2 regions of the Streptomyces sp. NPDC127595 genome follow, and region 2 is predicted to be linked to the other one. Evidence: riboswitches for the same ligand, from Rfam matches in the RefSeq annotation. Region 2 holds a riboswitch; the other holds the start of a gene.
The links. Region 2 has a riboswitch for cobalamin ahead of ACFVKT_RS16935 (ribonucleoside-diphosphate reductase subunit alpha). Riboswitches for the same ligand answer to the same signal wherever they lie in the genome.

Region 1 (4,720 bases), on a different contig from region 2:
CCCGAGGCGTCACGGCCCTCGAAGGTGTTCTGATCCTCGGAGGTCGCCGACCACGTCGTGCCCAGTTCGAGCAGGTTGACGAAGAAGTCGTTGGTGAGGACCTCCGGGGTGGTGGTGAAGACGCCGTGCTTGGAGTCCCCGTAGTTCGCACCCAGGACGCGCAGGCCGCCGACGAGGACCGTCAGCTCGGGCGCGCTCAGGTTCAGCAGGTTCGCCTTGTCGATCAGCAGGTACTCGGCCGGCAGGCGGTTGCCCTTGCCGAGGTAGTTGCGGAAACCGTCGACGGTCGGCTCGAGCGCGGCGAACGACTCGACGTCCGTCTGCTCCTGCGTGGCGTCCACGCGGCCCGGCGTGAAGGGGACCTCGACGTCGAAGCCGGCGTCCTTGGCGGCCTTCTCGACACCCGCGGCACCCGCGAGGACGATCAGGTCGGCCAGCGAGATCTGCTTGCCGCCGGCGTTGAAGGACGTCTGGATGCCCTCCAGGGTGCGCAGCACCTGCGCGAGCTGGTCCGGCTCGTTGACCTCCCAGCCGATCTGCGGCTGGAGACGGATACGCGCACCGTTGGCGCCGCCGCGCTTGTCGCTGCCACGGAAGGACGAGGTCGCCGCCCACGTGGTGGAGACGAGCTGGGAGACCGACAGACCCGAGGCGAGGATCTGGGCCTTGAGGGCGGAGATGTCCGCGGCGTCGACGAGCTCGTGGGTCACCGCGGGGAGCGGGTCCTGCCACAGCAGCGTCTCGGACGGAACCTCGGAGCCGAGGTAGCGCACGATCGGGCCGAGGTCGCGGTGGGTCAGCTTGAACCAGGCGCGGGCGAAGGCGTCGGCGAACTGGTCGGGGTTCTCGTAGAAGCGCCGCGAGATCTCCTCGTACGCCGGGTCGATGCGGAGCGCGAGGTCCGTCGTCAGCATCGTCGGAGCCTTGGTCTTCGACGGGTCGTGCGCGTCGGGGATGGTGCCCGCGCCCGCGCCGTCCTTCGCGACCCACTGGTTGGCGCCGGCGGGGCTGGACGTCAGCTCCCACTCGTAGCCGAACAGGTTCTGGAAGAAGTAGTTGCTCCACTGGGTCGGCGTCTGCGTCCAGGTGACCTCCAGGCCACTGGTGATCGCGTCGCCGCCCTTGCCGGTGCCGTAGCTGCTCTTCCAGCCGAAGCCCTGCGCCTCGATCGGGGCGGCCTCGGGGTCGTCGCCGACGGCGTCCGCCGGGCCCGCGCCGTGGGTCTTGCCGAAGGTGTGACCGCCCGCGATCAGGGCGACCGTCTCCTCGTCGTTCATCGCCATCCGGCGGAAGGTCTCACGGATGTCGCGGGCCGCGGCCAGCGGGTCCGGGTTTCCGTTCGGGCCCTCGGGGTTGACGTAGATGAGGCCCATCTGGACGGCGCCGAGCGGGTTCTCCAGCTCGCGGTCGCCGGTGTAGCGCTGGTCGTCGAGCCAGGTGGTCTCGGGACCCCAGTAGACGTCCTCGTCGGGCTCCCAGACGTCCGCGCGGCCGCCGGCGAAGCCGAAGGTCTCGAAGCCCATCGACTCCAGGGCGACATTGCCCGTGAGGATCATGAGGTCGGCCCACGAGATGCTCTGGCCGTACTTCTTCTTGACCGGCCACAGCAGACGGCGGGCCTTGTCCAGGTTGCCGTTGTCCGGCCAGCTGTTGAGGGGGGCGAAGCGCTGCTGGCCGGCGCCGGCGCCGCCGCGGCCGTCGCTGATGCGGTAGGTGCCCGCGCTGTGCCAGGCCATACGGATCATGAACGGGCCGTAGTGCCCGAAGTCGGCCGGCCACCACTCCTGCGAGTCCGTCAGCACCTCGGCGATGTCCGCCTTCACGGCGGCGAGGTCGAGGGTCTTGAACGCGGCGGCGTAGTCGAAGTCCTCACCGAGGGGGTTGGACACGGCAGGGTTCTTCGCAAGGATCTTCAGGTTGAGCCGCTCCGGCCACCACTGGCGGTTTCCGCCGCCCTGGGTCGGGTGCGGGGCTCGGTCGTGCGCGACCGGGCAGCCACCGCCGCCCTCCGTTTTCGCGTCTGTGACGATTGCGTCGTGGTTCTCAGTCATGGGAATCCTTCCGGACCTGGCGGATCACGGTGCTCAGGAACTGCGGGCGGTGGAACGGTCGGGCGGGGGGTACGAAGACTGGGGTGGGCGGCGGCGGAGTCGGGATGACCGGCCTCGCCGACCTGCGGAGGGCCTCACATACGACCGAGAGGGAGATATGGCTCGCGCGACCGCGCATCCCGGAGGGGATGGATCGCCTCGAAGCCGAGGTGGTCCCGTCACGTCTCTGTCTCATGCCGTACTGGAGTCTTCCTGTCCCTTGGCTATCGCCGGAACCGATCCTACGATGGACCGAGTCCAAGTCAAGAAGCGGGCCAAGCCCATATCCAACCGGGACCCGGACGTCCACCGGTAAACTCCGGGCATCCCACTGAACCTGAATAGGTGAACCGATATGAGTGACCTGCTGGAGCGACTGCGAGGACGTGGCTGGCGGATGACCTCCCAGCGACGTGTCGTTGCGGAGGTCCTCGACGGCGAGCACGTCCACCTCACGGCCGACGAGGTGCACGCCCGCGCGGCACAGCGACTGCCGGAGATCTCCCGCGCGACCGTCTACAACGCCCTGGGCGAGCTGGTCTCCCTCGGTGAGGTGCTCGAGGTCTCCACCGACGGCCGCGCCAAGCGCTACGACCCGAACGCCCACCACCCCCACCAGCACCTGGTGTGTTCCAACTGCGGCACCATTCGCGACGTCCACCCGGCCGGCAATCCACTGGCCGACCTCCCGGCGGAGGAGCGCTTCGGCTTCACGGTCTCCGAGGTCGAGGTCACCTACCGCGGACTGTGTCCCTCCTGCGCCTAGACCGGCATCGGCCCTTGGTCCTTGGCCTTCGCCCGTTTGTTACGCTCGGGGCGCGTCCCGTGGGGGAAGTCCGGTGAGAGTCCGGCGCTGACCCGCAACGGTAAGCGTGGCAGGCCGTTTCGGTCCGTCGCGTGAGCCCGATTACCCGCGGGGTGGCATGTGACCCGATGACGCTCGCCGCGGACTGCGAGAGGGGACCGCACGGTTCGGCTGTGCTGCCCATCCCTTGCTTGTGTTCACGAGGCGGCCCGAGGCTTAGGACCCGCCGCCCGTGCGCCGAATACCCGTCGTGCCGCTGGTGGTTGGGCTGGCGCTGTTGCTCTGTCTGTCGCTCCTCTGCGGGGTCGGGCTGGGCGCTTCGGGGATCGGGTGGGGGCGGGTACTGCGGTTTCTGTGGGCCGGGGTGACCGGCGGCGGTATCGAACCCGGTGACGTCGCCCCGTACACCATCGTCTGGGAGATCCGGCTGCCGCGTGTGGTGCTCGCCGCCGTCGTCGGTGCCGGGCTCGCGGCCGTCGGCGTCGCCGTACAGGCCATGGTGCGCAACGCGCTCGCCGATCCGTTCGTGCTCGGGATCTCCTCCGGCGCCGCCGTGGGCGCCAACGCCGTCATCCTGCTGGGCCTGTTCGCCGGTCTCGGGGTGTGGGCGCTGTCCGTCGCCGCCTTCGGGTCGGCGCTGGCCGCCATGGCGCTCGTCTACGCGGTGGCCAGATCACCGCTCGGGCTCACGCCGCTGCGCCTGGTGCTGACGGGGACGGCACTCGCGTACGGCTTCGAGGCCCTCACCACCATCATGGTCTTCGGCGCGGCCCGCGGTGAGGCCGCCCGGTCGGCGATGATGTGGCTCCTGGGCAGCCTGGGCGGCGCGACCTGGGAGAAGGTGCCGCTGGCCGCCGCGGTGGCGCTCGCGGGGTGGGCCTGGCTGCTGCGGCGGGCCGAGTCGCTGAACGCCCTCGCCATGGGCGACGAGACCGCCGCCGCGCTCGGCGTGCCGCCCGGGCGGTTGCGCCGGGAGCTGTTCCTCGTCACGGCCGGCGTGACCGGATGTGTGGTCGCCGTCAGCGGGGCCATCGGGTTCGTCGGACTGATGGTGCCGCATGTCGTACGGATGCTGGTCGGCGCCGATCATCGGCGGGTACTGGTGGTGGCGCCGCTCGCCGGAGCCGTCCTGCTGGTGTGGGCCGATGTGCTGTCCCGGCTGCTGCTCGCCCCGTGGGAGCTGCCGGTCGGCGTGATCACCGCCGTGGTCGGCGTGCCCGCCTTCCTGCTGCTGATGCGGCGCGGCGGCTATGCGTTCGGAGGGCACTGACCGATGCGGCTCGATGTGGAGGGCGTGTCCGTCGACGCCGGTGCCGTCCGGCTCGTGGACGACATTCGACTGAGCGTGGGCAGTGGGGACTTCGTCGGTCTCGTCGGGCCCAACGGGAGCGGCAAGTCGACGCTGTTGCGGTGCGTGTACCGGGCGTTGCGGCCGGCGGGCGGGGTGGTGCGGCTCGACGGGGACGACGTGCACACGATGGACCCGCGGGCCGCCGCCCGGCTGCTCGCCGCGCTGCCGCAGGAGTCGTCCGCCGAGTTCGACTTCACCGTCGCCGAGGTGGTCGGGATGGGGCGGCTGCCGCATCAGGGTCGTACCGCCAAGGAGGACCGGGCGATCTGCGCCGACGCCATGGCCCGTACCGGAGTCGCGCATCTCGCTGAACGCGGCTTCCTCGCGCTCTCCGGTGGCGAGAAGCAGCGCGTCCTGATCGCGCGGGCGCTCACCCAGCAGCCGCGCGTGCTGGTCCTGGACGAGCCGACCAACCACCTCGACATCGCCCACCAGTTGGACGTGCTGTCGCTGGTCCGGGGCAGTGGCCTGACC
Region 2 (4,720 bases):
GCTTCCTCGAAGAGCTGGCGGCTCAGGTACAGCCGCGCCTCGGGGGAGTTGATGTGCTTGTAGAGGGTCAGCACCAGGTTGTTCGCCACGATCGAGTCGCCCGTCGCGAAGAACGCGACCAGCCGGCCGATCATGTGCTGCTCGCCCTCCGACAGCTTCGCGAGGTCGGAGACGTCCGAGTGGAGGTCGACCTCCTCGACACTCCAGGTGTTCTTGATGGCGTCCCGGTAGCGCTCGTAGAAGTCCGGGTAGCGCATGGGGCGGAGGGTGAGTTCGAAGCCCGGGTCGAGAAGGTTCTTCTGGGGGGTGCTCACTGGCAGGCCTCGCATGATTCGGGGTTTTCGAGGGAGCAGGCGACGGCGTCCTCGTCGGGGGTCGCCTGGACGGGGATGGTCTTTTCGGGCTGGGCCTGCGCCTGCGCCGCGCGGGCGATGCGGGTCGCCGGGCGGGAACGCAGGTAGTACGTCGTCTTCAGGCCCGACTTCCAGGCGTACGCGTACATCGAGGAGAGCTTGCCGATGGTCGGCGTCTCCAGGAAGAGGTTCAGGGACTGCGCCTGGTCGAGGAACGGGGTGCGGGCCGCGGCCATGTCGATCAGGCCGCGCTGCGGGATCTCCCACGCCGTGCGGTACAGGTCGCGGACGTCCTGGGGGACCCAGGTGAAGCCCTGCACCGAGCCGTTGGACTCGCGCAGCGCCTCCCTCGTCTGCGCGTCCCACACGCCGAGCTGCTTCAACTCGGCCACCAGGTAGGAGTTGACCTGGAGGAACTCGCCGGAGAGCGTCTCGCGCTTGAACAGGTTCGACACCTGCGGCTCGATGCACTCGTAGACGCCCGCGATGGAGGCGATGGTGGCGGTGGGCGCGATGGCGAGGAGGAGCGAGTTGCGCATGCCGGTGGTGGCGATACGTTCCCGCAGGGCCGTCCAGCGCTCCGGCCAGGTCAGCTCGGTGTCGTAGTGGTCCGGGTGCAGGACACCCCTGGCGGTCCTTGTACGGGACCAGGCAGGCAGGGGTCCGTTGCGCTCCGCGAGGTCCGCGGACGCCTCGTACGCGGCGAGCATGACGCGCTCGGCGATACGGGTGGAGAGCGCCTTGGCCTCCGGTGAGTCGAAGGGCAGGCGCAGCTTGAAGAAGACGTCCTGGAGGCCCATCGCGCCGAGGCCGACCGGGCGCCACTTGGCGTTGGATCGGCCCGCCTGCTCGGTCGGGTAGAAGTTGATGTCGACGACCCGGTCCAGGAAGGTGACTGCGGTGCGGACTGTTTCGTCGAGGCGGTCCCAGTCGATGTCGCCGGCCGTCGTGTCGACGAACGCGCCCAGGTTCACCGAGCCCAGGTTGCAGACCGCCGTCTCGCCGTCGTCCGTGACCTCCAGGATCTCCGTGCAGAGGTTCGAGGAGTGGACCGTGTGGCCCGGCTCCGCCGTCTGGTTGGCGGTGCGGTTGGCGGCGTCCTTGAAGGTCATCCAGCCGTTGCCGGTCTGCGCGAGGGTACGCATCATGCGGCCGTAGAGGTCGCGGGCGGGGATGTTCTTCTTGGCGAGGCCCGCTTCTTCCGCCTTGCGGTAGGCCGCGTCGAACTCGTCGCCCCACAGGTCGACCAGTTCCGGCACGTCGGACGGGGAGAAGAGGGACCACAGCGCGTTTTCGTTCACCCGGCGCATGAACTCGTCCGGGATCCAGTGCGCCAGGTTCAGATTGTGCGTACGGCGGGCGTCCTCACCGGTGTTGTCGCGCAACTCCAGGAACTCCTCGATGTCGGAGTGCCAGGTCTCCAGGTAGACCGCCGCCGCGCCCTTGCGCCGGCCGCCCTGGTTCACCGCGGCGACCGAGGCGTCGAGGGTCTTCAGGAACGGGACGATGCCGTTGGAGTGCCCGTTCGTGCCGCGGATCAGTGAACCGCGGGAGCGGATACGGGAGTACGACAGGCCGATGCCGCCCGCGTGCTTCGAGAGGCGCGCGACCTGGTGGTAGCGGTCGTAGATGGAGTCCAGCTCGTCCAGCGGGGAGTCGAGGAGGTAGCAGGACGACATCTGGGGGTGGCGCGTACCGGAGTTGAAGAGGGTGGGGGAGGAGGGGAGGTAGTCGAGGCGGCTCATGAGCCGGTAGAGGGCCTCGACTTCGGTGAGGGCGCGCGTGGTGTCGTCCTCCGCCAGGCCGGACGCCACGCGCAGCATGAAGTGCTGGGGCGTCTCGATGACCTTGCGGGTGATCGGGTGGCGGAGGAGGTAGCGGCTGTGCAGCGTGCGCAGGCCGAAGTAGCCGAAGCGGTCGTCACCTTCAGTGTCGATCAGAGTGTTGAGGCGGGCCTTGTGCAGGCGTACGAAGTCCGCGGTGCGGTCCGCGATGAGGCCCTCGCGGTGGCCGACTGTGACCGAGTCGGAGAAGGTCCGCACGCCTTGTGAGGCGGCCTCGGCCGCGATGCTGATCGTCAGCAGTCGGGCGGCCAGTTTCGAGTAGACGGGGTCCTCGGAGATCAGGCCCGCCGCGGACTCGGTGGCCAGCTCGCGCAGTTCCGCGTTGTCCGCGCGTGCGGACCGGCCGCGCAGGGCGGCGGCGGCGACCCGGCCGGGGTCGGCGCCGGGGAGGTCGGCGGTGAGGTCCGTCAGGGTCCGCAGCAGTGCGGCACCGGGGCCGTCCGTCTCCACCGGGGCCTGCTGCGTAGTCGCTGAGGCCGGGTCGACTGGCGCGATGGTCACGTGGGGCTCTCCCTCGCTGGGCACGGGGCCTTGGGGAGGGCGGCGGGGCACACGAGCGCACGCCTTCTGACAGCGATGCGCCGCGTCCACCGGCCCATTCCGCGAGGCCCGGACGTCATGTCACCCGGGCCGGCCGGCCCGGGCACACTGTCGGCAGGTCCTCGGACTGGACTCCGTACGCGAACGAACGCGCATAAGTACACCGTTGCGGGACAGTTCCGGATTCACACCGGATTCCCCTGCGGCGACAGCGAGCATGAGCATACATCTTGTGCCGGGTCTCGGTAGTACCCCCACATGTTGTGTCGTGTCGGCTTCGGAGGGTGTCAGAGGGGCAACTCGTAGGTGAGGAGCAGGATGTCGTCCAGGTGGGGGACGGGGTTCCAGTCGCGCTGCGGGTTGCGGGTGAAGCCGAGGCGTTCGTAGATGCGGTGGGCCGTGTGCATGGTGCGCTGGGTGGAGAGAACGACGCGTTCGCAGCCGTCGGTGGTGCGGGCGCGGGCTATGCAGGCGCGGACGAGGGACTCGCCGGCTCCTCGGCCGCGGGCCGGGCGGGCGACGGCGAGCATGCGGATCTCGGCCTCGCCGGGGCGGGCGATGTCGGACATGGGGCCGCCGGCCGGTACGAAGGTCACGCCGCCGAGCAGTTGGCTGCCTTCGACGGCGACGAGCACCTCGGCGGCCGCTGCCCGTTTGGCGACGTCCCGTAGCTCGGCGAGGTATCCGTCGCTCTCGCCGAAGTCGAGCAGGCCGTCGCCCAGGTAGGCCTGCGCGGTGATCTCGCCGACGGTGTCGTAGTCCTCGGGGCGTGCCCGTCTGATGACGATGTCCATGGGGGGCAGTGTGCCGGAGGGTGCGGTCAGGGGGCTGCCGGATTTCGCCGCCGTCGTGGGTCGGGGCCGTACCGGAGCATCCGTCCTCGGTCTGGCGCGGAATCGTTTACCCAAGAGGGGAACGGCGTTGACGCGCCAGCCGCTGCGGGCGGACGTTCCGGCACGTCCCCTTCTGCCGGTGGGGCGTGGCAGCAGCCACCAGCAGCACGTCCGGGGGAGGTCTCAGCCGGGGGTACGGGTTTCAGCCCGTCCGGCGTTTGAGGAAGAGCGCGTTCAGCGTGATTGCGGGGGTCTGGGGGCGGCCCCCAGGTGCGGGATGGGTAGGGGCGGAGGGGGCGAGAACCCCCACGGCCCCTACCCGGTGGTCAGTGCGTTGTTCCCGCCGTGGCCGGCGGGAGTTCTACCTGTACGCCCTTGTCGCCGGCGTCTGCCGTGTAGTCCTCGGGGCTGGTCTCGTCGATGCCGTCGGGGGCGTTGAAGGCGCGGAGGGCGAAGGTGAGGACGACGGTCACCAGGACGTTCAGGACGAACGCCGTCAGGCCGATGTAGCCGATCTCGCCGATGCCGGGGATCTCCTTGGAGCTGCCGCCGAAGTGCTTCTGGGTGGGGGAGGCCACGCCGTACGCGGCGAGGGTGCCGTAGAGCATGCCGACGGCCCAGCCCGCGAGGAGGGCCCAGCGGTGGAACCAGCGGGTGAAGAGGCCGCCGACCAGGGCCGGGAAGGTCTGCAGGATCCAGATGCCGCCAAGGAGCTGGAAGTTGATGGCGACCGTCTTGTCCATGGTGAGGACGAAGACGAGGGCGCCGACCTTCACGAGGAGGGAGACCAGCTTGGAGACCTTGGTCTCCTGGGCGGGCGTCGCGTCCGGCTTGATGAAGTCCTTGTAGATGTTGCGGGTGAAGAGGTTCGCCGCCGCGATGGCCATGATGGCGGCGGGGACCAGGGCGCCGATGCCGATCGCCGCGAAGGCCACGCCCGCGAACCAGTCCGGGAACATGTTCTCGAAGAGCTGGGGGATGGCGAGTTGGGCGTTCTCCACCTTCACCCCGGCCGCGATCGCCATGAAGCCGAGCAGGGCCAGGAGGCCCAGCATGAGGGAGTACAGGGGGAGGATCGTGGTGTTGCGCCGGATCACCTCGCGGCTGCGGGAGGAGAGCGTCGCGGTGATCGAGTGCGGGTACATGAACA

Region 1: it holds a riboswitch for cobalamin, as region 2 does, so the genes downstream of both, ACFVKT_RS17090 (FecCD family ABC transporter permease) here and ACFVKT_RS16935 (ribonucleoside-diphosphate reductase subunit alpha) in region 2, are expected to answer to the same signal.

What each region holds. Positions count from the first base shown of each region.
Region 1 is NZ_JBHXWK010000005.1:4,321-9,040, forward strand. Features, by position in the region: gene katG (catalase/peroxidase HPI) at 1-2,051, opposite strand, end outside; gene ACFVKT_RS17085 (Fur family transcriptional regulator) at 2,446-2,856, shown strand; cobalamin riboswitch at 2,872-3,024, shown strand; gene ACFVKT_RS17090 (FecCD family ABC transporter permease) at 3,128-4,165, shown strand; gene ACFVKT_RS17095 (ABC transporter ATP-binding protein) at 4,169-4,720, shown strand, end outside.
Region 2 is NZ_JBHXWK010000004.1:619,468-624,187, reverse strand. Features, by position in the region: gene ACFVKT_RS16940 (ribonucleotide-diphosphate reductase subunit beta) at 1-329, opposite strand, end outside; gene ACFVKT_RS16935 (ribonucleoside-diphosphate reductase subunit alpha) at 311-2,698, opposite strand; cobalamin riboswitch at 2,833-2,992, opposite strand; gene ACFVKT_RS16930 (GNAT family N-acetyltransferase) at 3,025-3,531, opposite strand; gene mctP (monocarboxylate uptake permease MctP) at 3,897-4,720, opposite strand, start outside.